DNA from 3 places in the Aeromonas sp. Marseille-Q7275 genome. Region 2 is predicted to be linked to each of the others. Evidence: riboswitches for the same ligand, from Rfam matches in the RefSeq annotation. Region 2 holds a riboswitch; each other region holds the start of a gene.
What was found. Region 2 has a riboswitch for cyclic di-GMP ahead of ACWPWQ_RS00020 (PKD domain-containing protein). Riboswitches for the same ligand answer to the same signal wherever they lie in the genome.
Positions count from the first base shown of each region.

Region 1: linked by a shared signal. The riboswitch ahead of gbpA (N-acetylglucosamine-binding protein GbpA) and the one ahead of ACWPWQ_RS00020 (PKD domain-containing protein) in region 2 are both predicted to bind cyclic di-GMP.
Region 3: linked by a shared signal. The riboswitch ahead of ACWPWQ_RS17020 (glycosyl hydrolase family 18 protein) and the one ahead of ACWPWQ_RS00020 (PKD domain-containing protein) in region 2 are both predicted to bind cyclic di-GMP.

Region 1 is NZ_CBCPLW010000024.1:57,285-66,861, reverse strand. Features, by position in the region: gene ACWPWQ_RS18685 (sulfate/molybdate ABC transporter ATP-binding protein) at 1-657, shown strand, start outside; gene cbl (HTH-type transcriptional regulator Cbl) at 774-1,721, shown strand; gene ACWPWQ_RS18675 (cytochrome b) at 1,808-2,338, opposite strand; gene gbpA (N-acetylglucosamine-binding protein GbpA) at 2,439-3,863, opposite strand; cyclic di-GMP riboswitch class I at 3,929-4,014, opposite strand; gene ACWPWQ_RS18665 (methyl-accepting chemotaxis protein) at 4,277-5,962, opposite strand; gene ACWPWQ_RS18660 (M3 family metallopeptidase) at 6,256-8,106, shown strand; gene ACWPWQ_RS18655 (L,D-transpeptidase family protein) at 8,431-8,907, shown strand; gene ACWPWQ_RS18650 (AzlC family ABC transporter permease) at 9,028-9,577, shown strand, end outside.
Region 2 is NZ_CBCPLW010000001.1:5,561-15,137, reverse strand. Features, by position in the region: gene crp (cAMP-activated global transcriptional regulator CRP) at 1-211, shown strand, start outside; gene ACWPWQ_RS00030 (putative RNA methyltransferase) at 334-1,134, shown strand; gene ACWPWQ_RS00025 (M66 family metalloprotease) at 1,224-3,590, opposite strand; gene ACWPWQ_RS00020 (PKD domain-containing protein) at 3,779-6,457, opposite strand; cyclic di-GMP riboswitch class I at 6,834-6,919, opposite strand; gene ACWPWQ_RS00015 (glycosyl hydrolase family 18 protein) at 7,248-9,577, opposite strand, start outside.
Region 3 is NZ_CBCPLW010000020.1:8,632-18,208, reverse strand. Features, by position in the region: gene ACWPWQ_RS17060 (methyl-accepting chemotaxis protein) at 1-1,505, opposite strand, end outside; gene gltX (glutamate--tRNA ligase) at 1,757-3,172, shown strand; tRNA gene ACWPWQ_RS17050 (tRNA-Ala) at 3,410-3,485, shown strand; tRNA gene ACWPWQ_RS17045 (tRNA-Ala) at 3,514-3,589, shown strand; tRNA gene ACWPWQ_RS17040 (tRNA-Ala) at 3,653-3,728, shown strand; tRNA gene ACWPWQ_RS17035 (tRNA-Ala) at 3,787-3,862, shown strand; tRNA gene ACWPWQ_RS17030 (tRNA-Ala) at 3,903-3,978, shown strand; gene ACWPWQ_RS17025 (ExeM/NucH family extracellular endonuclease) at 4,128-6,287, opposite strand; cyclic di-GMP riboswitch class I at 6,582-6,665, shown strand; gene ACWPWQ_RS17020 (glycosyl hydrolase family 18 protein) at 6,779-9,577, shown strand, end outside.

The DNA of each region.
Region 1 (9,577 bases), on a different contig from region 2:
TCCGGTGGCCAGCGCCAGCGGGTCGCCTTGGCGCGCGCCCTGGCGGTGCAGCCCAAGGTGCTACTGCTGGACGAACCGTTCGGCGCCCTCGACGCTCAGGTGCGCAAGGAGCTGCGCCGCTGGCTGCGGGAGCTGCACGACGAGCTGCACGTCACCAGCCTGTTCGTGACCCACGATCAGGAGGAGGCGCTGGAGGTGGCGGATAGGGTGGTGCTGATGAACGCAGGCCGGGTCGAGCAGATCGGCACCCCGGCCGAGGTCTATGACCAGCCCGCCACCGCCTTCGTGCACAGCTTCCTCGGCAGCGTGAACCTGTTCCGCGGCCGGGTGGCCGGGCAGGGGCTTGGCATAGGTGAGCAGCAGCTGGGCGGCCCCATCAGCTCCCAGCTGGCACAGGGCAGTGCGGCCATCGCCTATGTGCGCCCCCACGAGCTGGAGATATTGCCGGCGGATGCACCGGGTGGCATCAGCGCCACCATCACCCGTCTGCTGCCCATGGGGCCGCGGATCCGGGTGGAGTTGCGCGGGGATGGCGAGACCAGGGGGGCTCACTACGAGGCCGAGCTGAGCAAGGAGGCCGCCCGTGCCTTCGCCCCCGGCCAGGGGGTGCGTCTGGTGGCCCGACATGCGCAGCTCTATCCCGACTACCAGATTTGAGGGCGAGCGCCCAAGACGAGACTCTTTTCAGGCTTGCAGCCGGACTCTGATCCGGCCATCCAATAACAAGAGGACGGTGGCAGCATCCACCGCCACTCAGCGCAGGAGGCGATGAGGTGAATTTTCAGCAATTACGCATTATCCGGGAAGCGGCGCGGCGGGATTACAACCTGACCGAGGTGGCCAATGCCCTCTTTACCTCCCAGTCCGGGGTCAGCCGCCATATCCGCGAGCTGGAGGAGGAGCTGGGGCTCGCGCTCTTCATCCGTTACGGCAAGCGGCTGCTCGGCATGACGGAGCCGGGCAAGGAGCTGCTGGTGATCGCCGAGCGCATCCTGGGGGACGCCGACAATATCCGCAAACTGGCCAGCACCTTCGCCAACCGGGATTCGGGGCGGCTGCTGGTAGCGACCACTCACACCCAGGCGCGCTATGCCCTGCCCCGTGTGGTGAAGGCGTTTCGCGAGCAGTTCCCCCTGGTGCAACTGGAGCTGCGCCAGGGCAGCCCGGAGGAGATAGTGCGGCTGGTGCAGACCGGCGAGGTGGACATCGGCATCAGCAGCGAGCAGCTCGACAAGAGCGAAGGGGTGGTCGCGTTTCCCTACTACCGCTGGCACCACAACATAGTGGTGCCGGAGCAGCACCCCCTCACCGCCGAGCGGGAGCTCACCCTGGCGGCCCTGGCCCACTGGCCCATAGTGACCTATCAGGCGGGCCTGACGGGGCGGGTGCGGGTGGATGAGGCCTTCGCCGAGGCGGGGATATATCCGCAGATCCTGCTGACCGCCCAGGACTCCGACGTCATCAAGACCTATGTCGAGCTGGAGATGGGGGTGGGCATACTGGCGGACATGGCGTTCGATCCCCAGCGGGACAAGGGGCTGGTGCAGCTCGACGGCAGCCGGCTGTTTGCGCCCCACACCGCCTGGATCGGCCTCAAGCAGGGGCAGTTCCAGCACAACTTCACCTGGCAGTTCATCCAGCTCTGCAACCCCGAGCTGGCGCTGGCGGAGATCCAGGCCAGGGCCATGAGCAACGAGCCCCTGCTCGACTACCAGATCTGAATGGGGCGCATGGTCTGAAAAAGCAGGGAGCCCTTGGCTCCCTGCTTGCTTATTCGACGCTTCAGCCAGAGAGCCTCGCTCATTGGTTAGCGCTCGCTCTGGGGACCCAGCATGCGATACAGGGTGCGATCCCCCTTGATCCTGTGATGGTAGAGGGCGGCGGCCACGTGCAGCAGGACCAGCGCAGCCAGCGCCAGGCAGCCGAGGCGATGGACGCCAAAGAAGAAGGCGTTGATCTCCGGTGAGCCGATCGGGTTGGCGACCGGGTAGAGCCAGAACAGGGAGTAGCCCTGCTCCAGCATCAGGAAGCCGCTCAGCAGCACCACAAACATCAGGCCGTAGAGCAGGGCGTGCGCCAGCCTGGCGGCGGGATGGTGAGGCTGGGTCTGATCTTCGGGCAGGGGCGCGCGCCAGTGCCGCCAGCCCCAGCGCAGCAGGAAGAGCGGGGTGATCAGGGTCGCCATCGACATGTTCAACACCGACAGAAACTGAAACAGCCTGGGGTGGCTGTCGATCACCAGGTGCATCAGGTAGCCCGCCAGGGTGGCGTAGAGGATGACGGCGGCCATCAGCCAGTGCAGCAGGCGGCTCAGGGGGTCATAGTAGTCTTTCGTCATGGGATTTTTCCGACTGGGGCCTAGGGTGCAGAGAGGCACCGTGAGCCCGGATGACAGGCACAAAAAAGAGGCCGCTCGGGCCTCTTCTGCTTGCGGGGGATCAGTTCACCAGGGTCCAGGCATCCTGCCAGTTGGTGCCCACGCCGGGCTCATACTGGGTCGCCGTGCTGGTCCAGATGGTGCACCAGCCGCTGTAGGGGTAGGGTTTGCACTGGTAGATCTTGCCATCTTTCGGCTGCAGCACCTTGGTGCCTGCTGCATAGGATTTGAGTCCCTCCGGGAAGCTGTACTGGTAGTCACCGCCGCTGGCGGGATCCTTGAACATCAGGTCCAGGGTCTGCTGCAGGGGGGCACCGCCCGCCTTCGGCTTGCCCTCGATCACCAGCTGGTGGTGGCCGGCGCTCAGACCGCCGACCGCCATGGTGAAGCTCTGGCTGCTGTCCTTGATGTCGGCGCCGGTCTGGCCCTTGGCGGCGCCGCCATGGTCATACAGGGTGTTGGTGACCGCGAGATCCCCCTCGGCCGTGACGGTGAAGTTGAGGGTGACCTTGCCGTTGTCGAGCAGGTATTCGCTCTCCAGTCCGCTTACGCTGATGCTGTTGCCCACCGGGGGTTGCTGCTGCTCGAGCTGGACCTCGACCCGCTGCAGGTTGCTGCCCGCCTTCAGGTAGACGGGGTTCTGGCCGTAGACCGGGTTGAACTGGCCATCGGTGCCCTGCTGGCCTGCGCGGATCTGGCTCTGCTCGGCGTTGATCCTGGCGGCCAGATCGTGGGCCCAGTTGTTCTTCTGACCCTGCTCGGCGGAGCCTATGGTCAGCACTGTCTGCAGATCGGTGCGCTCGCCGTTGGCGTCGAATACCCGGGTCTTGGCCTTGTCGCCGACCACCAGATCGGTGGAGGGGTAGATGGTCCCGCCCTGGCTCCAGGTCAGCGGCGGCTGGGTGCCGCCATCGAACTGGGCGTCGATGAGGTTGTAGAAGCTGTTGGCTGTATCGCCCACCTCCCAGACCCCGAGGATGACCTGGTAGCCGGTGCGCGCCGGCAGGGTGCACTGATGGGTGACCTGCTTGGGCGGTTGCACCATGCCCCCGTCGATGACGCAGAACGGATTGAGATCGAAGGAGTCCCTGGTCAGGGGCTGGTTCGGGTTCCACTCCTGCTTGGTGAGGTAGTAGCGCCAGTTGCGGGTCACGTGGTTGGCGGTGAAGGTCCAGCCGATGGCGAAGGGCCCGGCCTGCACCTGGCGCTTGGTCCAGCGATCGCTGGTCTGGACATCGAGTTCACCGAATTGCGGATGCCCGGCCGAGGCGATCTGGCCGTCGGCGGGGCCGCCATCGGGGAAGCCGGACGGCGCCTCCAGGCTCTGGGGCTCCCATTGAATGGCGCCACACTGGCTGTTGCCGCCGGTCTTGCACAGATAGTTGCGCCCTTCCGGCTGGCTGATGTAACCGTGGGCGAGCACGCCGCCGCTGGCCAGCAGCGCCAGCGCCGCGGCCACATGATTGAGTTGAATTTTTGCTGCCATACATTCCTCTGTTCGGTGATGTGGGCAGTCAAGTTGGCAGGGGAATTCCCCGTGACACACCTGGGTGTGGCAACCCCGCTATCCTGGACGACATGTCTTTAGACCGGAGGCTTTGCGTCCTGGCCTTTCAACCAGTTTGCCAAATGACTACATAAAGGGTCAGGGTGCCGCCCTTGAGGACGGCGCCACCATGATGGCTTCTTTTGATTAAATTATTAAGTGTAAATCTTTACAGCTTGACCTCATCGGAGTAGAGCAAACACTTAACACTCTGTTTTTAAAATTATATTTAATTCATCAAGTTGGGTTTTGCTTCGCCAGCTCTGTCAAAAGATGCAAAATCGCGACATTTTTCATCAATGAAAAAATCCCCTGCCGGCGAGGCCGGCAGGGGATGGGACTGTGTCAGACGGTCAGTGGTGCGGGTACTGGTCTGTGCGGCGGGTGGACGAGGGGCGCAGGGCCTGACCGGGCGCCAGATCCCGGGGGAGGCCATTGCCGAGCCTGAACACCGCCAGCCGCTCGTCCAGGCTGCGCGACAGTCCGGCCAGCAGCTCGCTCTCCTGGGCCAGCTGGGAGGCGGCCTGGGACATCTCGAGCGCCGAGTCGTTGATGCCGTTGACGTTGCGGTTCATGTCTTCCGCCACCATGCTCTGCTGCTCCGCCGCCGTGGCGATCTGGGTCGCCATGTCGCTCACGTGCTGGATGTGGTTGACGATGAGGGAGAGATCCTGCCCCGCCTTCTCGGACTGGCCGACGCTGCTCTCCGCCAGCTTGCGGCTGGCATCCATGGCGCTGGCGGCGGTCACCGCCCGCTGCTGCAACTGGGTGATGGTGCTCTGGATCTCCTCGGTGGAGTGGCGGGTGCGGCTGGCCAGCTGGCGCACCTCGTCGGCCACCACGGCGAAGCCGCGACCCTGCTCGCCGGCCCGGGCCGCCTCTATGGCGGCGTTGAGGGCCAGCAGATTGGTCTGATCCGAGATGGCGCTGATGACGGCGGTCACCTCCCCTATCTGCATCACCCCCTCCTTGAGTCGATTGACCTGATGGGTAGCCTGCTCCACCTCGGTGGCGAGCGCCTGGATGCCGTGCACGCTGGCGTGGACGTCTTCGTTGCCGAGCCCGGCCTCGCTGGTGGCGTCCCGGGTGTCGCGGGCCGTATTCTCGGCGTGGCCCGCCACATCCGAGATGGTGGCGCTCATCTCGTTCATGGCGGTGGCGAGCTGGGCCAGCTGATCCCGCTGGCTGTTGACCGCCTGGTTGGTCTGCTCGGCGGAGGCGGCGATGCGCAGGGCGGCATCCGCCACGTTGCGGGCTCCCTGGCTGGCTTCCAGCAGGGCGCGGCGAATGGCGTCCAGCCCCTGATTGGTGCTGGTGGCGACGGCCCCCAGCTCATCCTTGCCATGCACCGGGATGCTCACCACCAGATCCCCGGCCGCCACCTGGGCCATGGCCCCCTTGATCTCGGCGAGCGGCCTGACGATGGATCGGCTGATGGCCACTCCAAGCCACCCCATCAGCAGGATCACCAGCAGGGTGGCCCCTCCCATCAGCTCATACTGGGACCAGATGGTGGCCTCAATGTCCTGCAGCAGCACGCCCGATCCCAGGATCCAGCCCCAGGGCTGGTAGCCGGCCACCAGGGACATCTTCTGGGCCGCCTCACCGGAGGGGGAGAGCCACTGGTACTCCAGGCGGCCCTGATGGCCGCCCTTGCCGAGATCCACCATGCGCTGCCAGTGGGATTCGGCGGGCGTTCCGCCCATCTGCTGGCCGACCAGCTCGGGCTTGGCAGGGTGCACCACCACGTGGCGATCCTCGTCCAGCACGAACAGATAGTTGTCCCCATCGAAGCGCATGCTGTCGAGCATGGCCTTGGCTTGTGCCTGGGCCTCTGGGGCGGGCAGGGTGGCGGCCAGGGTCTGGATCCGGCTCATGGCGAGATCCAGCACCGCCTGCAATCTGGCTTCCCGCTCACTCATCAGGTTGCGATGCAGGGCACTGGCGGAGATGAGCAGCAGTGCGATGAAGCCGACCAGCGCCACCGAGAGCAGCAGCATCAGTTTGCGACTCACGGCGATATCACCGAGCTTGAACATAGTCTTTTCCTTCTTTCCCGTGCGGATCTGGTGAGGGCCAGTCAGCTGGCTGGCCTTGATTGTTTTGCGTTTAACATTTATTTAACTTTCAAGAGGTTGTGATGGTTGATTGCCAATTGAGTGTGTTGGCAACCAGTATAGCCAGCAGACAGAAACCCTCGCTTTTGGTAGCGTGGTCTGGCGCATCCCGGCGCACCATTTGCCGGCTCTATTTGCAGGAAGTGTGAATGAGTTGGCATTTCACCAAAAAGGAGTGGGCGCCCCCGTGGCCGCCCCATAACAAGAGGGAATTTATGAGTTCCATTGCCAGGAATTACTTGAACCAGCTCAACGCCGACTACCTGCGAGTACACAGGCGCAAGGAGGATCTGTTCTGGTCCACCTACATGGGCATCAGCGACGATCAGGCCGGCTTCACCGCCGCCGAGCAGGCCTACAAGGCGTTCTGCGCCGATCCTGCTCGTCTGCTGGTGCTGCGGGAGATGCTGGCCCAGGCCGAGGAAGAAGAGCTCAAGCGCGGTCTGGGAGGCTGGATAGCCTTCTTCGAATGCAACGTCATCGAAGATCCGGCCGCCGCCGCCCTGATGGACGAGCTGGTGGCCGCCGAGGCGGATCTGTTCGCCCGCCGCAAGGGGCTCAAGCTCACCCTGCTGGACGAGCAGGGCCAACAAGTGGCCGGCAGCCTGCCCGCCGCCAGCACGGCGCTGGCCGCCAGTAGCGACGAGGCGGTGCGCCAGAGTGCGCTCGCCATGTTCCATACCCTGGAGCAGTGGGTGGTCGGCAACGGCTTTCTCGAGGTGGTGGCCCTGCGCAACCGCTTCGCCCGGGCCATGGGCTATCGGGACTACTTCGACTACAAGGTGCACAAGAACGAGCAGATGAGCCCGGAGCAGCTGTTCGCCGTGCTCGACGACTTCATCGCCCGCACCGAGCAGCGGGTGCACCAGAGCCTGGCGGAGCTGAAATCCGCCAAGGGGGAGGCGGCCCTGCTGCCCCACAACCTGCGCTACAGCGTGAGCGGCGACGTGACCCGCCAGCTCGACCCCTATGTGCCCTTCTCCCGGGCGCTGAAGGATTGGGTCCAGAGCTTCCGCCGCCTCGGCATCCAGTATCGCGGCGCCACCCTGACCCTGGATCTGCTGACCCGGGAGGGAAAATACGAGAACGGCTTCTGTCATGGCCCGGTGCCGAGCTTCTGGCAGGAGGGGGAGTGGGTCCCGGCGGTGGTCAACTTCACCAGCCTGGCGGATCCGGCCCAGGTGGGCAGCGGCTGGAGCGGCCTCAACACCCTGTTCCACGAGGGGGGCCATGCGGCGCACTTTGCCAACGTCACCGGCAACGCCCCCTGCTTCTCCCAGGAGTTTCCGCCCACCTCCATGGCCTATGCCGAGACCCAGTCCATGTTCTGCGACAGCCTGCTGGACGACGCCGACTGGCTCAAGGGCTATGCCAGGAACGCGGCGGGGGAGGCGATTCCCGACGATCTCATCAAGGGGATGATAGAGGCGCGCCAGCCGTTTCGGGCCTTCAACGAGCGCCAGATTGCGCTGGTGGCCTACTTCGAGCGGGATCTCTACGCCATGGCAGAGAGCGAGCGCACTCCCGAGGCGGTGCTGGCGCTGGCCCGTCGCTGGGAGCGCCAGATCCTGGGGGTGGAGAGCCCGCGCCCGCTGCTGGCCATTCCGCACCTGCTGAATCAGGAGTCGGCCTGCGCCTATCACGGCTACCTGCTGGCGCTGATGGCGGTGGAGCAGACCCGTGCCTACTTCCTGGGGCGCGACGGCTACCTCACCGACAACCCGCGCATCGGGCCGGATCTGGCCGCCCACTACTGGGGGCCGGGCAACGGCATGACCCACGATGAGACGCTCAGGAGCCTCACTGGGGAAGGCTTCAGCGCCGCTCCTCTGGCCGAGGCGTGCAACCAGAGCGTGGCACAGGCGTGGGCGACGGCCGCAGCCTGCATGACGGCGGCGAGCCAGCGCCCGCTGGCAGGGGAGGGGACGCCCCTCGACGCCCACATCCGGGTGATGCACGGCGCCGAGCTGATAGCCGACAACCTCGAATCGGAGACCCGCATGCTGGCCGACTTCGAGGCCTGGATCCGCCAGCATTATCAGCGCGAGCCCGCCGCCGCCCGGTGAGACACTCCTCGACCAGCAAGCCCTGCCCATCGGCAGGGCTTGTTCATTTCAGCGGGAAGCAAGCCTGGCGAGGCGGGACGGGATCTTGGCCGCGGCGCAAGATGTGCCTGTTTTTTGCGCCATCTATCTGTTTTGGCTATTAATTATGGTGATGCGCAGAGGCTTTGGCTGAGCGCTGGCGAGGCGGGTCACAGATATGTTTCTCTGGATATATTGAGTATTCACGGCGATCCCATATCATGGCGCTCGCTCGCCGCCAGAGAGTGGCGACATTCAGATGATTAGCTAAATACAAAGCCCTGAAGGCTTGTCGAGGGATGGAAATTGAGAGCCGTATTGTTGTGTTTGCTGGGGCTGTGGCCCGCATTGAGTTTTGCCACCCTGTCCGCCGACATGGTGGTGGTCAAGAAGTCGAGCTATAGCCTGACCCTGATGAAGGATGGCAAGCCGGTCAAGCGCTATTGGGTCGCCCTGGGTCCGGCTCCCAAGGGGCACAAGCTGCAGGAAGGGGATCAGCGTACCCCGGAAGGGCGCTACACCCTCGACTACAAGAAGAGCAATTCCGGCTTCTACAAGGCTATCCACATCAACTACCCGAATCTGGACGACATCAAGCGTGCCAACGAGCTGGGAGTGCGCCCGGGCGGCATGATCATGATCCATGGTCAGCTCAACCGCATGGGGGATCGCAGGGTACAGCCGTCCAACTGGACCAATGGCTGCATCGCCGTGCTCAACCACGAGATGGACGAGATCTGGAACGCCGTCGAGCCTGGCACCCCCATCATCATCGAGCCCTGATCCTCGCCCCTCACGCCCGCTGCCCAGCGGGCGTTTTATTTCCGCCCTGGATGGCGTGACAGCCCATCCCGCGCCGTGCTAGTTTTTCCGGCTCGCGTTGGAAGTCACAAGGATGATCCCATGATGTCAGGAACGAGCCTCCCCGCGCCCGAGCGCACGGGCGTGCTCTGGTGGCGCGCCACCCTGGATATTCTCCCCCTCTCCATTTCCGTGATCCCCTGGGGGATACTGTGCGGCGCCCTGGCGTTGCAGGCGGGCCTGAGTCCGGTGCAGGCCCAGCTGATGTCGCTGCTGGTCTATGCCGGCGCCGCCCAGCTCTCGGCCACCACATTGTTCGGGGCAGGCACCCCCTTGCTGCCCATCATGGGTTCCACCATGGTCATCACCTCCCAGCATCTGCTCTACGGCTTCACCTTCCGCCGGGACGTGCTGCCGCTCTCCCTGCGCTGGCGTGCCAGCCTCGCCTTCTTCCTGACCGACGAGATGTTCGCGGTGGCACTCAAGGACAGGGAGCGCCACGGTGTCTTCAACCCCGCCTATGCCCTGATCGCGGGCTTCGTGTTCTACCTGTTCTGGAACCTGGCGACCCTGCTCGGCATCGCCGCCGGCCAGTACATCGAGGGGCTGGACAAGATGGGGCTGGACTTTGCCATCGCCGCCACCTTCATCG
Region 2 (9,577 bases):
CGGCCGGATTGCCCAGACCCTGCTGAACCTGGCCAAGCAGCCGGACGCCATGACCCATCCGGATGGCATGCAGATCAAGATCACCCGCCAGGAGATAGGCCAGATCGTCGGCTGCTCCCGCGAAACCGTCGGCCGCATCCTCAAGATGCTGGAAGAGCAGGAGCTCATCTCGGCCCACGGCAAGACCATAGTGGTGTTTGGCACCCGCTGACCGGGTTCCCCGACGGCTCAGCACAGGGCCGTTGGATAAAAAAGGCTGCCACGGCAGCCTTTTCTGATCTCCTCCCCTATAATCCCGCACGCCCTTCCCCGGCCTCAACCAAGCGAGTGTGTATGCATCTTCAATGTCCCCTGTGCCGCAGCCCCCTGCATCTTCATGAAGCCTCCCGCGGGGTCTATTGCGACAACAAGCACCATTTCGATCCGGCCCCGGAAGGTTATCTGGATCTCATCCCGGGCAAGAAGGATCCCAAGGACAGCGACAGCCGGGCCCTGCTGCGTGCCAAGCGCCGTTTCCTGGAGCAGGGACACCAGCTGCCCCTGGTGGAGGCCATGGCGGCCCTGCTGGCGCCACTCGGCGAGCGCGAGCTGATCCACCTCGGCTGTGGTGAGGGGTACTACTGCCGCGCCCTGGCAGAGCGCCTGCCGGGCTGGCAATTTGGCGGCTTCGATCTGGCCAAGAACGCCATCTTCGCCGCCAACAAGGCACAACCCGACGGCCATTTCGTCATCGCCGATCCGGCCAAGGCACCGCTGCTGGCCGGCTCCGCCCAGGTACTGCTGGTCAACGACCTCAAGATCAAGACAGAGCTGCTGGTCAGCCTGCTGACCCCGAGCGGCTACCTGCTCCACCTGCAACCCGGCCCGCGCCACCAGTGGCAGTTGAGGATCAGCCTCAACCCGGTGAGCATGGAGCACCCCCTCAGCTGGCCAGCACTGGCCGGGCTAGTCCCCGTTGAGCGGCAACGCTGCCAGTTCTCCATGACCATGGATCAGGCTCTGCGCGCCCATGTGCTGGAAACCAGTCGCCTCGGCTGGCGTGCTGGCGGTGAGCAGCGTCACGCCTTCACCCACCAGGGGCCTGACGAGCTTGAACAGGATCTGCTGTTGAGCCTGTGGCAAAAACCCCTCTGATTTCCATGAAAAAAAGGCCCATACGGGCCTTTTTTTGCTTCTTCGCCAATGGCGATGTGCTCTCCCCCGGCAATGAAGGCGCAACCCCCTTACTCGAGCGGGCGCCCGTTGACGGTGAAGGAGAGATCCACTGCCGGCGCCGAGATGGCCCTCTGAACCTGGGTCCCGGCGGCGCAGATCACGGCGGCGCCCCGTGGCTCGCTGGCCGTGGGCACATTGACATGGAACTTGTTCATCACGCCGGCATTGAGCCGGTGATTGGCCAGCCGGAAGTGCAGCAAGCCCTCCCGGGTCTCCACCTGCAGCTGGCAATCCCCCGCCCCGATCCGCTCGCCGTCATCCTCATAGCCGAAGCCGTAAGCGCCGTGCAGGGCCGGATAGAGGTAGCTCGGCAACAGCCCGCGAGGATCGTAATAGCCCACCAGGGTCGTCACCGGCACCCCGAATGCCTGCGGCTTGCGTGCCACCCGAGTATCCACCACAGGCCCTTCGTGCCAGCGGCTGCCGTCCGAGGTGTAGCTCTTCTTGAAACCACGGGAGACGGTGATCTGCTGGCCGTTGATGAAGAGGATGCTGTTGTAGCCGGCGCCGTGCTCCACGGTCAGGATGCGCCCCGCATTCCCGGCGGCGGCAGGGGGCGCCTGGATGTTGCGCGTCCAGTTGCCGTCCCACATGGCTACCTTGACCAGATCATACTCCGCCAGCAGGGCCGCCAGCGTCGCCTCGCCCAGATCCTTGATGGGCGCATTTATCTGCTCCAGCTGCTCCACCCTGTGCTGGTAGGGCACCATGGTGGCGGTGGCGGCATCCCACTTGCTGAATCCGGTCGGGGAAGCGGCATCGAACACCGCCTTGCTCTCGAGGAAGCGCTGGATGATGGCGGCCGAGTTCGGGGTGTAGAGGGTGAAGCGGTTGAAGCCGGAGAAGGGCGAGCCGCCCGCCATGGCATCGAAACCGAACGGGTGGCCCTCGAAAGGCGGCTGGCACTGGCTGTCGAGACAGGCACTCTGGCCGCTGCGGCTGACGCCGAAGTTGGGAATGAAGCGATTGCGATCCCCGTCCCAGCCCCAGCTCGAATTGACCGCCTCGGCGCTGCGGTGCACCGAGCCCTGGAAGCCGCCGACATAGTGGCCGAGACCATAGTTGTGGCCCACCTCGTGGCTGAACTCGTTGCCAAGGGAGCTATCGAGGGTGACTATGCCGCCCCCGCCCGACCCGCCGTGCACCTGGATGCCGTTGGCGTACTTGCCACGGCTGTTATGGGCCGCCAGCTGGGCCACCACATAGGGATGGCTGCTCTCCCCCTCGCCGGCCGTGCTGTTGATGCCGTAGTTCGCATTGTCTATCCCGTGGGAGATCAGCTCCTTGCCGATGCGCTGGCGCATGGTGCCCTCGTGCCAGCCCCCCTGACCGGGATCGAAGTCGGTGAGCAGGGTGCCGTTTGGCAGCATCACCTCCGGCAGCGACAGGGGAGCATACTGGCTGACGATCAGCCGGCTGGTCGGCACCGTCTGGAAGTACTCGCGATGGGCTTCGGGATCCCTGGCGAAGGCAAACTGATCCCGGGGGGTGGTCAGCATGCCAAGGTCTATGGTGTGGATGAGCAGCTCGCTCGGGGCACCGATGGCGAGATCCGTGAGCTCGCCGCCGAGGCTTCCCTGATTGAACTGCAGACTCAGGCCTGGCCGGATCCACTCCGCCGGCAGCACCACGCTCCAGGCGTCGGTCGCATAGCGGATACCGTTGTTCTCGAGCTCCCCGTCACGGATCCACTGACCCCCGACGAACTTGAACTGCAGGGTCTGACCGCGGGAGAGCGTCACCTGGCGGCCGCTGTAGCGCACCGTCGAGTTGTAACCGGCATTGGAACTCGCACGCACCATCTTGCCTTCCAGGGCGATCCCCTCCGGCATATAAATATCCCTGACCCATCGGCCATCGGCGGTCTTCACCTCCACCAGGGCATGCTGTCCCAGGCGATCCCGCAGCAAGCTCGCCGTGGCATCATCCAGCCGGGCCAGCTCGGCACTGCTGCTGATGACATTGGTGGTTCCCGCCGCCGGGGTGAAGTCGACCCCCTCTTCCGGCGAACCATCGAGGTAATAGGCCGTCTTCGGCAGCTGCTCGGGCGGGTTGAGGCCGAGCGTCCCTAGGGTCTGCCCAGCGCCATCTCGCGCCGTCACCGTCATGGGCACGCCGGCCTCGGCTTGCAGCAGCCTGACCAGCAGCAGGCTCTTGCGCAAGGCGGTCAGCCTGGGCTGGCTGTCCCCTTCGGCGACATGGGCCGGTAAGATCTGGCTCTGGGCGAATTGAACCTGCGCCGCCAGGGATCCTTGCAGATCGTTGGTCGGTGGTTGGGTATTGAAGGGCAAGGAGGTGGGAGCCTGAACGGCAGCCAACAGGGGGCCGCTCGCCAGAGCGGCCATGATGAGGCTGGCTAACTGTGTTTTTGTCATTGTTATGGTTCTCGTTGTGGTGGGCATGTCCACATGCCCTGTTGCAGGAATCAATACAAAATGGGCGTCGGGGGCCAGGTCCTACCACCCGACCTGAGCCTCGGTTCTGGTTGCCGCGCAGCGGCATCACCGCAGGCTGAAACAGGAGTGGAAAAAGGAGTGGGGCCCCGGGGCCCCCTTCCTGATGGTCATAGGTTGCAGCTGGCGGCACCCTGATCCAGCCAGACATCGTGCTTGCCGGGCTCGTTGCCCTTGGTCCAGTAGCGGGCCTGCCACTTGCGTCCCTTGTGGTTGGCAAGCTCACCGGCGCTGTAGGCCACGGCGGCATGCCAGCCGAGCTGCACCTGGCTCACCAGCTTCCACTGATCCGCCGTCTGGCTCGGCTCGTTGCCCTGAGTCCAGTACCTGGCCTGCCAGACCAGCTGGTGGTGGCTCACTTTGGTATCGGTGTTGTAGACGGTGCTGGCGCTCCAGGCTGGCCAGTAGGCCGCGTCCGGATCGGTGGCACTGCATTCACCGCCGCTTGCCGGGGTGACGGTGAGCCGGGTCTGGCCCTGGGCATCCTGGGCGCCATCGGTCACGGTGACAGTCAGATCGTAATCCGTGCTGGCCACCACGTTCGGGCCTGTCACCACCAGGGTCTTGCTGCTCTGGCCGCTGGCGGTCAGACCGGCCGGTACCGTCCACTGGTAGCTGAGCGCATCCCCATCGGGGTCGGTGGCGCTGGCGGTGAAGCTCACCTGCATGCCCGACTGCACCGAGGCGGGAGCCAGCGCGGTCAGCACGGGTGGCTGGTTGGGCGGTGGTGCCTGATGGGTCACCACCACGCGGTCCACGCCCGCCAGTCCCTGCTCATCGGTGACGGTCAGCTCGAACGTCAGCTGGGTATCCTGGGCGACAGTGCCCAGACTCAGCCTGGCTCGTGCCTGCTCCGCATCCCTCAGGGAGGCCTGCGGACCGCCGACCTGGCGCCATTGATAGCGCAGGGCACCGTTCTCCGGATCCCGGGAGGCGGCACCGTCGAGCACCAGCTCGGCCGGGCCCGTGGTACGCATATCGCCACCGGCGTTGGCCAGGGGGGGCTGGTTGGTAGCTGGCGGAGGCGACTCAGGCTCACCACTCGCCTCGCTGACCCCCGCATCACCGGCCGCTATTCTGGCCTCAAGGGTCTGGTGCATGGTGCGCCACTGGGGGGCGAAGAAGACCCCTTCCTTGCGGCCGACATACATGAGGTTGCCGCTGCCGTTGGTGTCTGTGTTACTCATGTGCCACAGACCCAGGTTGTGGCCCAGCTCATGTGCCAGGGTCATCGCCTGGCCAAACTCGGTGGCGTTGCCAGGGCAGGCCGCGCGGTGTCCTTCGCGGGGCGGTGCGTCCAGTGCCCCGATGCCGGTGGAAGAGCCGCCGCCCGAGCCGGAGCAAGCCCGCGCTGGATCCTTGTAGGCGCGGAGTACATAGAGGTTGGAGAAAACCTGTTCCCGATCCGGGATCCAACCCTCATCGAAGGGGGCCTCCCGCTCAGCGCGATCCGCCTCGTAGGACTCGCCATCGCCATCCTTGTCCCACTCGTGCACCAACACCCCGTTGTCCACCCACTTCAGGCTGAGGTTGTAGGGGGCGTAGCGGCGGGCTATCTCGTTCTGGATCAGGGCACCGTCATCCCACAGGTGAGTCTTGGTCTCGCCGGGGAAGGCGATGTAGCTGTAGGAGAGGCTCAGCTCCTTGGGCACAGTGACTATCAGGCGAACGAGATCCACCAGCTCGCCGCCGGCGCGGATCTCCAGGTTGGTCTCCCCCTGGGCGAGGCCGGAGAGCACCAACCGATCCTGACCTTGCGCCGGTAATACCTGGAGGGTCGCCAATACCGGGTCGGCGATGGCATAACTGAGCGTCTCGCCACCGGCCAGCTTACGGACATGGAGCACCTCCTCGCCCCCTGCGCTGCTCAGCAGCTTCTCCTTGAGCGGGCGGCTCAGGCCGGGATCGTAGGCCAGCTTGTTAGCGGGGTCCGGCAGTACCTGGGCATAGGGATAGAGTGACTGGCGCTGTTCTCCCTCGGCTACCAGCCAGAGCTGGCCTGCCTCGTTCTTGCGAAACCCTTGTTGGTCGGCCCCTGCCAGATAGCTGAGAGTGAAGCTGTAGTCCCGTGCCTTCTTGATGGTGACTGGGGTGGCTGGGATCATGCGACCACCGCTGAAAGTGGCGGCGCCGTCATAGACGACTGTCTCATCCTCATTGTCGATCACCAGAATGGCGAACTGGCGGTTGTTGCCGCCCCAGTGACCCTCTTGCAGCCGGAAGGCGGTGAGAGTGAGCTCGTCGCCAATGAGAGGCAACTCCCCGGCCTCGACACGAAAGTCGCGGCTCAGGGAGCCGCCGATGGGCAGGTAGAGGTTGGTCTGGACGACGGTGCCCTCATCCCATAGCTCGCCAAAAGGGATGGCCCGCGCCGGGATCCCCTCGGCCGGATCGTAGACTGTCACCGGCAGCGAGAAGGTGACGGTGCTGCCGCCCCAGCCCTTGAAGCCATCCACGTCAGGCAGGCCATCGTCCTTGACCTGGTACTGGGCCACATAGCTGCCCGGTACCTGGGTATTGACCCCGCTCACCTGAGTGAGGCGGGCTGTGATGTCCCCATCCTCCACGTCCCAGGCCGTCAGCAAGGGGGCAAAGGTCGCGCCGAGCGGCAACTGCTGGGCAAAGTTGTTGACCATGCCCTCCTGACTGTAAATCCTGGGCTCACTGTTGTCCTTGCGAAACTCCCCGGTGGTACTGCTCTGCTGGGCCAGCGCCTGCGGCACCGCCCCTGCGGCCAGCAGGGCGAGCATGCCCCCCTGCATCGCCAGATTTACCTTGTTTTTTTTCATCTGCATTCCGTGATGTCCCTATTTTTGGCGCCTGCGTCGGTGGCAGGGGCGTCGTTGTTGTTGCCTTGACATGAGCACAGGGTTCGACCCCCTTCTCCTGCCGCCACTGACGGCGATCACCCTGAGCGGCAGGGCGTGAGCGGGCGGGCTGAGCCCGGTGATGGCGAAGCGGGTTTCACCCCAGCCGAGGCGGGGTGTGCCTGGCGCGGCGACATGAAGGGGGAAGGCAAGCAGGGAGCCAACCAGACAGGTCGGCAGTAAGAAGGGGTGGACTTTGCATGGCGAATAATCCTTTTTCGTTATTAGTCAATACGATAAGGACGACGTAACCAGCAGATGGTGCAAGATCTCCCCTTGGCAGAGGATCGAAACGACCTGTGGCGGCCCCGCTGTCCTAGATCATGGATCCTTAGACCGGAAGCTTTGCGTCCCGGCCTTTCAACCGGTTTGCCCTTATACACAAATTAATCAGTAGTGCGCCGCGATTATTCTCCATAGCCGCAGTCACTGCAAATGGCAGAGCGGGATCCTGACTGGGTGTTCTATCAGGAAATGCCCCCGAAGGCAGGGTTAAGCTCGGCGTGAGAGCGGATGTCAACCATCCAACTCACTCCATTGAAAGCGTTTTCAAGGTGAAAATATTTTTTCAACTTTGGGTGAAATGATTAATTCCCTAGCAAAGACTGACGCCGATGGCCATGGCTGGCGGTTTATCCGCCCCAGGCCGAGGTCAGCCCGCGAAACGCCACAGGAAAAAGGAGTGGGGCCAAGACCCCACTCCTTATGATCATCAGTTGCAGCTGGCAGCCCCCTGATCCACCCAGACGGCAGCCTTGCCGGGCTCATCGCCCTTGGTCCAGTACTGGGCCTTCCACTTGCGACCGTTGTGGTTGGTGAGATCACCGGCGTTGTAGGCCACAGCGGCATTCCAGCCGAGCTGCACCTGGCTCACCAGTTTCCACTGATCGGCGCTCTGGCTTGGCTCGTTGCCCTGGGTCCAGTACTTGGCCTGCCACACCAGCTGGTTGTGGCTCACCTTGGTATCGGCGTTGTAGACGGTGCTGGCGTTCCAGGCTGGCCAGTTGGCCGCATCCGGATCGGTTGCCTCACAGCCGCCACCTGTACTGGCTGGCTTGACGGTCAGGCGGGTGCTGGCACTGGCATCGAGCGCCCCGTCGGTCACCACCAGGCTCAGATCATAGAGAGTGTCGCTGGTGACGCTCGGGCCCGTGACCACCAGGGTCGCGCTGTCCTGGCCGGTGGCGGTGAGCCCCGCTGGCACTGTCCACTGGTAGCTCAGGGCATCACCGTTCGGATCGGACGCCGTGGCCTTGATGGTCACCTGCTTGCCGGAGTCGACGGTGGCACTGGTCGGTACGCTGACCACGGGGGGCAGGTTCGGCTGCGGCGCCTTGTTGGTCACCACCACCTGATCCTTGGCCGAGAGCCCCTGATCGTCGGTCACGGTCAGCTCGAACACCAGATTGATGTCGGTAGTGGCGGCGTCCAGCACCACCCGGGCCTTGGCCAGGGTGGCGTCCAGCAGGCTGGCCTGGGGCCCGGAGACCTGCTTCCAGCTGTAGGTCAGCGCACCGCTTTCCGGATCGTGGGAGGCGCTGCCGTTGAGGGTCACCTCGGCCGGGCCTGTGACGCTCAGATCGCTGCCGGCATTGGCTACCGGCGGCTTGTTGACCGGCGGCAGCGTACCCTCGCCGTGGCCCAGCCCCTCGTGCATGGCGTTGAGGATGTCGCCGTTGTCCGCGTCTATCTCCCAGGCGAACAGGCCGCCGAGCTGGTTCGCCAGCACGTACTGCCCCTTGGCCTTGACCGAGCGGTCGTTGTCGAAGCTGATGAGATCGCCGCTGCTGGCCTTGAACACATAGGGGGCCTCGGCCGACTCGTCATAGCCCTGCTCCCAGCCTGCACCCATGCGGTTGTTGACGATGTCGCGATAATCCACCACGCCGTTTTCCCAGGTGCCGCTGACCGGCCCGGTCGCGGTGCCGGTGAAGGGATTGCCGGCCTGGTAGTTCTTCACCCCGGTCCAGCCACGACCATACATGGCCGCCCCCACCACTATCTTGCCCGGTGTCACCCCCTGACCCAGCAGCGCCTTGACGCCCTTGTCGGTGGTGTACTTGGTGGCCGGATCCCAGCTGGAGGCAAAGAGGTTGGTCTGGTGGGCCAGATTCTGCAGGTCGAAGGCGCCGCTGAAGTCGTAGCTCATCAGGAAGATGTGGTCCATGTACTGCTGGGCAGCCTGATAATCGACCTTGGCAATCTTGTCACCGCCGGCGCTGATGGCCGAGGTGAGCTCATACTGGCGGCCGGTCTCGGCTTCCAGCTCGTCGAGCATGGCGCGCAGCTCCTGCATCAGCACCACATAGGTGGCACCATCGTTCGGACCGCCCAGGCTGGGGTTGGCACCCTGGCCACCCGGGAACTCCCAGTCGATGTCCACCCCGTCGAAGAATTTCCAGGTCTGCAGGAACTCCTTGACCGAGGCGACGAAGGTGTCGCGCTTGCTCTTGTCCCCCAGGAAGTAGAAGGGGTCGGAGAGGGTCCAGCCCCCGACCGACGGCAGGATCTTGAGGTCAGGGTGGGCCTGCTTGAGGGCCATCAGGTTGCCGAAGTTGCCCTTGTAGGGTTCATCCCAGGCACTGAGGTTGCCCTGGGACATCTGGATCGCCGCCCAGGGATCGTGGATGGAGACCTTGAAGTCCTCACGACCGGCACAGGAGCGCTGCAGCGCCTCGAAGCTGCCTGAGATCTCTTTGAGGCTGTCGTTGATGCCGTTGCCGCCGCAGATGGGGGTGAAGCCGTAGAGGATATGAGTCAGGTTCTGGGCCGGGATCTTGTCCACGGTGAACTTGCGGCCATAGACCCCCCACTCCACGTAGTAGGCCCCCACCACCTTGCCGGACTTGTTGGCGTAGGGCTTGTTGTTCTCCTTGAGAGGCGCATTGAGCGGCGCCAGGTGGCTGCCGTCGGTATCGGCGACCATCAGCTCCTTCTTGTCGGAGAGGGTGCAGCCGTCGGCGTTGCACAGGGCCACCTGCATCTGGTAGCGGCCCCCCTTGGTCACCTTGAAGTTGGCGGTGCCCGCGGCGGAAGCGGGGC
Region 3 (9,577 bases), on a different contig from region 2:
ATCACCTGCTGGAAGCGCACCTTGCCCTGATCCGCCGCCCCCTGTGCCTGCTTGGCGGAGTCGGCGGTGTTGTTGGCGTGGGTGGCCACCTCCTGGCTGACATAGGACATCTCCTGCACCGCGGTCAGCATCTGCTCCATTTCCGCCTGGTGATGCTGCAGGTTGCTGTCGGTCTGGCCGGCGATGCGGTCGGTATCCCCCGCGTGGCGATGGACCTCGCTCGCTGTCTTCTGCACGTCCCCGAGCAGCACCTGCAACTTGTCGATGAAGCGGTTGATGCCGCGGGCCAGTGACCCCAGCTCGTCCTGGGAGCGGGTGTTCAGGCGCTTGGTGAGATCCCCCTCGCCATCGGCGATGTCATCCACCAGGCTGACCATCTGGCGGATGGGGCCCGTGATGCTGCGGGCGATCACCAGCATGGTGGCCAGGGCCAGCACCAGAACGATGAGGGCACCGATGAGCTGCTGGGTCATGGCGGCCCGGTTCATCTCGGTGAGCTGGCTCTCCAGCTGATCGGCCCCCGCCAGCACCACCTGATAGGGCAGGGTGACTATGATGGCCCAGTTGCGGGCCATGCCCGGCACCGCGATGGGCACAGAGATGCGAAACGCCTCGTCGAGCTCCTGGCGTTGCAGCTCGGGCTTGAGGTATTGCTGCCAGCCGTCGCCCAGCAGCTTGTCGGCGCGGCTGCCGAGCAGGCTGGGGTCCCCGCTGGTGCCTGTGATGACGCCGGCGGCGCTGACGATCAGGGTCTCTCCCTTGCCGTCATAGATGTTGCTGTTGAGGGACTGGGCCTGGCGGCTGATGGAGTCCACCGCCAGATCCAGCGCGGCAATGCCCTTGAACTGACCGCCCACCAGTATGGGGGTGGTGATGGTGCTCACCAGCACCTGCTGGCCGTTGATGTCCACCTTGAAGGGATCGATGAGGCAGGAGCGCCCCTCCCGTTTCGGGCAGGCGTAGTAGTCGTTGGCCGGATTGCCGAATTCGTCCGGGTCGCTCTTCTCGATGGAGAGCAGCAGATCCGAGCTAATGTTCTCCTTGTCGCGATAGAAGTAGGGGACGAAGCGCCCCTTGTCATCGCTGCCAAGGGCACTCTGGCCTGCGAAGGCGCTGTCCTGGCCGTCGAAGCCGTTCGGCTCGAAGCCCGCGAAGGCGCCATAGAGCTGGGGTTCCAGGCCGAGCTGCGCCTTGAGCAGATCCGTGGCCTGCTGGCGATCCAGCGGCAGCTTGCCCCCTTGCTGTTGGGCGAAGACGCTGGCCATCTGCTGGGTATAGGAGAGACCCTTTTGCAGCAACTGGGTGATGGTGGCGGCCTCGGCGCGGGCGTTGGCACTCACCTTCTGCCAGGCCTCCTGCTGCAGGGCGGCGCGGCTGGAACTGATGGTCAGCTGCTGGGACTGCTTGCTCGAGTATTGGTTGAGCAGGATCAGGATGACCAGGGCCGTGGTCATGGCGACCCCCGCCAGTACCAGGATGCGATTCTGGATGGAGCGAAACTGCATCTCGTGTTCCTTGTGAGTAGAAAGTTGTATGAATTATCGGCATGGCGGGAGATTCCTCCAGCAATGTTGATCAGCAAAGCTGAAAATGAGGGGCGGTTCTGCGATCCCTCTCAAAGAACGGTACCCCGGCGGAATCAAGACCTGTTTAGGCCCCGGCTATTGCATGGTTTTCCCATCCGTGATTCTGAGTGCTAAAATGCGACGGTTTTTTCTAACGCATTGGCCCAAGGCCCTCTACACAAGGCTTAAAGATGAAAGTCAAAACCCGTTTTGCTCCCAGCCCGACCGGCTTTCTGCATGTCGGCGGTGCCCGTACCGCACTCTATTCCTGGTTGTTCGCAAAGAGCCAGGGCGGCGAGTTCGTGCTGCGTATCGAGGATACCGACCTGGAACGTTCCACTCAGGAGGCGATCGACGCCATCATTGAGGGCATGGAATGGCTGGAGCTGAACTGGGATGAGGGCCCCTACTACCAGACCAAGCGCTTCGATCGCTACAACGGCATCATCGACGAGATGCTGGCCGATGGCCGCGCCTACAAGTGCTTCTGCTCCAAGGAGCGTCTGGAGGCGCTGCGCGAAGGCCAGATGGCGAGCGGCGAGAAGCCCCGCTATGACGGCAAGTGCCGGGATGCCGCCCACGATCACCCGGCCGATGCGCCCCACGTCATTCGCTTCCGCAACCCCACCGAAGGCTCAGTGGTGTTCGATGACCACGTCCGTGGCCGCATCGAGTTCGCCAACACCGAGCTCGACGATCTCATCATCCGCCGCACCGACGGCGCCCCCACCTACAACTTCTGCGTGGTGGTCGATGACTGGGACATGGAGATCACCCACGTGGTGCGTGGCGAAGACCACATCAACAACACCCCGCGCCAGATCAACATCTACAAGGCCCTGAACGCGCCCGTGCCTGAGTTTGCCCACGTCTCCATGATCCTGGGTGACGATGGCGCCAAGCTCTCCAAGCGCCACGGTGCTGTCTCCGTGATGCAGTACCGCGACGACGGCTACCTGCCGGAAGCCCTGCTGAACTACCTGGTGCGTCTGGGCTGGTCCCACGGCGATCAGGAGATCTTCAGCCTGGAGGAGATGATCAAGCTGTTCAGCCTGGATGCCATCTCCAAGTCCGCCTCCGCCTTCAACACCGACAAGCTGCTGTGGCTCAACAACCACTACATGCGCAGCCTGGATCCGGCCTATGTGGCCAAGCACCTGGAATGGCACATGGCCGCCCAGAACATCGACACCAGCAAGGGCCCGGCGTTGCCTGCCGTGGTGACCCTGCTGGCCGAGCGCTGCAACACCCTGGTGGAGGTGGCCGCCCAGAGCCGCTACCTGTTCGAAGAGTACGAGGCCATCGACGAAGCGGCCGCCAAGAAGCACCTGCGCGGCGTCGCGGCCGAGCCGCTGACCCTGGCCAGGGCCAAGCTGGCGGCGCTGGAGACCTGGACCACGGAGGCGCTGCACGAGCTGATCGAAGCCACCGCCGCCGAGCTGGGTCAGGGCATGGGCAAGGTCGGCATGCCGCTGCGCGTCGCCGTGACCGGGCTGGGTCAGTCCCCCGCCATCGACGCCGTGATGGCGCTGGTGGGCAAGGAGCGGGTCCTTGCCCGTATCGATCGCGCCCTGGCGTACATTGAAGCGCGCATGGCAGCCGAATAAGCCTCTGCCATTGCTTGAAAAAGGGCTCCCGCAAGGGGGCCCTTTGCTTTTGCGCGGTGCTCAGATTCATGACATAAAACAGCGACATAGCGACGCAGTTGGCGGTAAAAACAGCTAACTGCCTGAATTTTGACTAAACGCTCCAGCGGGCGTTATTTTTGGGTTGACAGCAAAGCGGGTGATGCCTATCATGCGCCTCCGTTGCCAGAGATAACTTTGGTAGCGCCGAGGTGAGTTGGGGTTATAGCTCAGCTGGGAGAGCGCTTGCATGGCATGCAAGAGGTCCGCGGTTCGATCCCGCGTAGCTCCACCAAATTCTCCTCGAACAATCTGGAATCCAAGGGGTTATAGCTCAGCTGGGAGAGCGCTTGCATGGCATGCAAGAGGTCCGCGGTTCGATCCCGCGTAGCTCCACCAGGTTCCTGATTGACATGAAGTACCCAGGGCAGTGCGGTGTGTATCACCCAGGCCGACCTTTGTGGGGTTATAGCTCAGCTGGGAGAGCGCTTGCATGGCATGCAAGAGGTCCGCGGTTCGATCCCGCGTAGCTCCACCACTATTTAGCAGTAAGGCAACTGGCCGCCAGAACCCGTTGTCTAATGAAGAAAGAATTTGGGGCTATAGCTCAGCTGGGAGAGCGCTTGCATGGCATGCAAGAGGTCCGCGGTTCGATCCCGCGTAGCTCCACCAAATTCAGAGTGAAGGTCTTGACCTTGATTCGCCACAACTTGGGGTTATAGCTCAGCTGGGAGAGCGCTTGCATGGCATGCAAGAGGTCCGCGGTTCGATCCCGCGTAGCTCCACCAAATACTTAAGGCCACCGTTATCGCGGTGGCCTTTTTGTTTGTTCTGGCATTTATTTTTTTCATGATGACTGCCTCTTCATTTACAAATCAAATGGCCAAAATGAAAAAGCCCGCGGCTGTCGCGGGCTTTTGGCGTTATTCAATACGGATCATGACGAGTGCCGACGCCGCCAGGCGAGCGGCAACAGGGCCAGCAGCAGGGCCAGCAGCAGGGCCCCCATGGCGCCGCCACCCCCCTTGCTCGCTTCCTTGAGCTTGAGGTCGACGATGACGGGGTCGTGGTCCGAGGCGCTGAAGGGGTTGTCCGACTTGATGAGATCGCCGGTGAAGGCGCCGCCATATTCGAACAGGTTGCTCTCGAAGGAGTTGATGTGCCAGTCGGCCACCGCCATCACCTTGTCTGCCAGCGCCGGGTTGGCGAGGGCGTAGTCCAGGGTGCCGAGCTCGGCCTCGTAGCTGTAGGAGATGGCTTTCGCCTGGTTGAACTTGACGTTCAGATCCACCAGGCCGTAACCCTTGCCCACCGCCTGGCCCATCTGCTCGTAGGGCTGCTCGCCGATGAAGGTGTGGGAGGCGGAGCGGATCTGGCGCTCCCCCGCGACCGGCGCATAGTCGGTCAGCACCCGGATGGGATCCTCCTTGGCGTAGGAGTTGAAGTCTCCCACCAGCAACACCTGGCCCGGCATCTTGCTCACCGCCTCTCCCAGCACCCTGGCGGCGCTCACCCGAAACTCGGTGCACTTGCCCTGCAGATCCGCAGGCTCCGTCTTGCCATCCCCGTTCTCATAGCAGCCCGAACCCTTGGATTTCAGGTGGTTGACCACCAGGGTCAGGGGGGCGTCGCTGCCCGCCACGGTGAAGCGCTGCACCAGGGAGTCCCGCTGACCGGCGCTTTTGGCGACGCCACCCGCGGTGTAGCGCTGCTCAGGCAGGCGGATAACCTCGGCATCCCCGCTCGGAGCGAGCAGGGCGGGGCGATAGATCATGGCCACCATGATGGCGTCGCCGCCGAAGAAGCGCTCCTCGGTGAGCAGGGCCTTGGGCAGGGTGACGAAGGCGTAGTGCTTGTTCGCCTCTTTCTGGCGGGCGTTGAGGCTCTCCACCAGATCGTGGAGGGCGGCGTGCTCGTCGAAGCCGTTGTTCTCCATCTCCATCAGGCCGAGCAGATCGGCGTCCATCTCGGCGATGGCGTTGACTATCTTGGCGCGCTGCAACTGGAACTCCTCCAGGCTCTTGGCGCCGCGGTTGCAGCCCTTGGCGCTGTCCGCATCCGCCTGATCCGCGCAGAGCACGTTGAGGGCGCCCCCCACGCTGGAGTGGCTGGTGAAGTAGTTGAGCACGTTGAAGCTGCCGATCCGCAGGTCGCTGCCATGAGCGCGGGCCGGAGCACCCTGGCGATCGTTCTCGTCGGTGCGCAGCAGATCCCCCGCGGTGATGCGCTGATCCTTGGGCACGATCAGGCGGTACTCGTCATAGCTGTAGCCCACCATGGCCTCCAGGTTGACCGGGGCATCGCCGATGCGCAGATAGCCCTGCTCCGGCTCCCAGGCCGGCAGCCAGGGGAGCTTGCCGTTGGCGGCCTTGAAGTCCGACTCGAGGAAGACGCGGTTGCCGGCGTTGGCCTCGGCCAGCGCCACGGCTTCTGGGCTGCCTGCCACATGGAGCTGGGTCGGCTTCATCAGCGGGGCGCCGTGGGCGAGCACCAGGTTGTTGCGCCTGGCGGCGTAGTCGTAGCTGAAGTTGCGGCTTATCTTGAGCTCGCTGCCCTCATCGAGGCGCACCCGCATCCCCTCGTGACGCTCCAGGGCCCGGGCCAGGGTCTCCCCTTCCAGTACCCGCAGCGCCGTGGCGGCCGGGGCTGCGCCCTGGGCCAGCACCGCCAGGCGCGGCGTGCTGCCGTCAACCAGTGGCTTGAGCTGGGTGTGGCCGTAGAACTCCTCGACCCTGGCCTCCAGACAGACCAGGGCCCCCGGCTGGATGTCCGGGTACTTGCTGGCGAACTGCTTGTCGTTGAGGTAGACGAAGATGCCGTCCGACGTCTCGGGGTTGCCGTCCCCCTGCAGATCCTGCAGGTAGAAGCCTCTGTTCAGGCTCTCGCCGAGGGCGGAGACCAGGGCCTTGACCTTGACAGTCCCGGGGCTTTCAAACAGATCGCCCGGGACGAGGGGGCTCTTGTCGCCGCTGCCCTGGATAGCGGGGATGGGGGTGAGGGCGCTGTCGGCCGGGCAGCTGAAGCCGGCGGCATGGAGAGACGGGGACGCGAGGGCGAGCCCCACGGCCAGGGACAGCAGGGTAGGTCTTCCTTTCATGGGTATTCCTTTTTTATTTTTGCCAGTGTTTCCATAGCCTTGGCGCTTTGGCCAAGGGCGCGCATTGTCACATTTCTGGCAGCTCTGACCAGTGAGGCAACGCACATTATGGGGAGACAAAAGAGGCTGAGTCCGTTTTTTTGACGTGGCTAACAGATTGATATTAATGACTTAATGGTTAGTTGGCCGATTGAGGGGAAGTGTGAGTCGGCCGGCATTCACATATTTTCCTTAGAGAATAAAGATTGAGCGGTTGCCACTTGCTTCCTATACTCGAGCCGTTCCTCACGGAACCCAGGCAAAGGGCAAACCGGCAGTGATGCCGGGACGCAAAGCCTCCGATCTGCCCCAAGCGGGCCAGACAGCGGGGTTACCCAGGGTGACTTGAGGGTTTGTGGCCCGTCCATGGCCTGTTGTCGCTCCCTTGTTCCCTGTTGCGATTGCGCTTTTCCCGGTCTTAAAAGCCAAGACAAAACAAGGATGATAACAATATGCAACAGATCTTGAGGCCCTGCAGGCTCGCCATGCTGGTTGCCCTTGCGGCCGTCCCTGCCTGGGCGCAGGCCGCCTATCCCGCCTATCAGGCCGGCACCGCCTACAAGGCTGGCGACATCGTCAGCAACGCAGGCGCCCTCTATGAATGCAAGGAATTCCCTTACTCCGGCTGGTGCGGCGCGTCGCCTTACCACTACGAACCCGGTGTCGGCGCCGTCTGGGCCGATGCCTGGAAGCTGTATGGCGGCGAGGTGCCGCCGCCGGCCCTGGTGGTCGCCATCGGCTCCCCCGCCGTGGGTAGCAGCGTCAGCGAAGGGGCCAGCCTGGCCCTGGCGGTGACCCTGAGCGGCCCGGTCACGGCGCTCGCCCGGGTGGAATACCTGATCGACGGCACCCTGGTCGCCACGGCCACGGCTTCCCCCTGGAGTGCCAGCTGGTCTGCCGCCGGTGTGGGCAATCACGCCCTCAAGGCACGGGCGCTGGATAAAGACGGCAAGGTGCTGAGCGAGGCGGATTCGAGCTTCCAGGTCGCCGCCGTGGTGGCGCCAGAGGCGCCCAAGGTGAGCATCGCCAGCCCCGCCGCCGGGGCCAGGGTGACCCTGGGCCGCGCCCTCACCGTGACCGGCAATGTCACCGACGCCAATGACGACGTCGCCAAGGTCGAGCTCTTCGTGAATGGCCAGAAGGTGGGCGAGGATAGCAGCGCCCCCTGGCAACTGAGCTGGACGCCCCAGAACAAGGGGCTGACCGGCCTCAAGCTGGTGGCGACCGACAAGGCAAATCTCTCCGGCGAGTCGGCCCTGGTGGACGTCCAGGTGGAAGAGGCGGCGCTGCCCCCCACCGGCGGCAACCTCTCCTGCGACGTGCGCCAGATCTACCGCGCCGACGGCAGCGAGTGCATGGGGGATGACCATGGCCGCCGCGTCATCGGTTACTTCACCTCCTGGCGCACCGGCAAGAACGGTCTGCCCGCCTACCTGGTGGGCGACATCCCCTGGGACAAGATCACCCACATCAACTACGCCTTCGCGGCGGTGGACGAGCAGAGCCACACCATCAAGGTGGATGACGCCGCCACCAAGCTGACCTGGAACGGAGTGCCGGGCGCCGAGATGGATCCCGAGTTCGCCTATCAGGGCCACTTCAACCTGCTGTCGAAGTACAAGAAGCAGTACCCGGACGTGAAGACCCTCATCTCCGTGGGGGGCTGGGCCGATACCCGCGGCTTCTACGCCGCCACCACCAAGGGCGACTGCTCGGTCAACACCGCCGGCATCAACGCCTTCGCCGACTCGGCGGTGGGCTTCATCCGCCAGTACGGCTTCGATGGGGTGGACATCGACTACGAGTACCCCACCTCCATGAAGGATGCGGGCAACCCCAACGACTTCCCGCTCTCCAACCAGTGTCGCGGCAAGCTGTTTGCGAACTATGAAGTGCTGATGAAGACCCTGCGCAACAAGCTCGACAGCGCCGGGACCGAGGACGGTCGCAAGTACATGCTGACCATAGCCTCGCCGGCCTCGGCCTACCTGCTGCGCGGCATGGAAAACTTCCAGGTCACCCAGTACCTCGACTACGTCAACCTGATGACCTATGACTTCCACGGTGCCTGGAACCACTTCGTCGGCCACAACGCCGCCCTGTTCGACAACAAGGCGGATCCCGAGCTGTCCCAGTGGGGTGTCTACACCCAGGTCCAGTTTGGCGGCATCGGCTATCTCAACTCCGCCTGGGCGGCCCACTACTTCCGCGGCGCCCTGGCGGCGGGCAAGATCAACATAGGGGTGCCTTACTACACCCGTGGCTGGCAGGGGGTCACCGGTGGCACCCACGGCCTGGGGGGCAAGGCGGCGCTGCCGAGCCAGAGCGATTGCCAGCCGGGCACTGGTGGCAGCACCATCCCCTGCGGCAACGGGGCGGTCGGTATCGACAACATCTGGCATGATCTGGACAAGAACGGCAAGGAGATAGGCGGTGGCGCCGTGCCCATGTGGCATGCCAAGAACCTGGAGCACGCGGCCAGCCTCGGCATCACCACACTGCCGAGCTACGGCCAGGCCTGGGGTCTGGATCCCAACAACCCGGCCCACGTGATGCAAGGCCAGTATGTGCGTTACTACGACGACAAGGCCCATGCGCCCTGGCTGTGGAACGAGCAGAAGAAGGTGTTCCTCTCCACCGAAGATGAAGAGTCCATGGGTCACAAGCTCGACTACATAGTCAAGCGCGGCCTGGGGGGCGTCATGTTCTGGGAGATGGCGGGAGACTATGACTTCGACGCCGCGAAGAACGAGTACGTGATGGGCAGTACCCTCACCAGCCTCGCCTACGAGAAGTTCAGCAAGGCCGACAAGGCGGCCCTGAAGCAGAACGATCTGCCGGCCCCGGCCGCCCAGCTCGACATCGGCGTGAGCCTCTCCGGCTTCAAGGAAGGGGACTCCAACTACCCGATCAACCCGACCCTCAAGCTCACTAACAAGTCGACCCAGACCATACCGGGCGGCACTCGCATCGAGTTCCTGATGCCCACCTCCACCTCGGACACCATCACCGACCAGAGCGGCATGGGGCTGAAAGTGGTGGAGAGCGGCGGCAACCAGAACTCCGACGGCATCGCCAATGAGAAGGACTTCCACAAGGTGGCCCTGACGCTGCCGGCCTGGAAGGCCTGGGCGCCGGGCACCGAGGTGGAAGTGGCCATGACCTACTACCTGCCGGCCGCCGGCGTGCCGAGCGGCATGCGCCTGATTGCCGGCAGCCAGACCATAGGCCTGAAGTCCGACTTCCCGGCC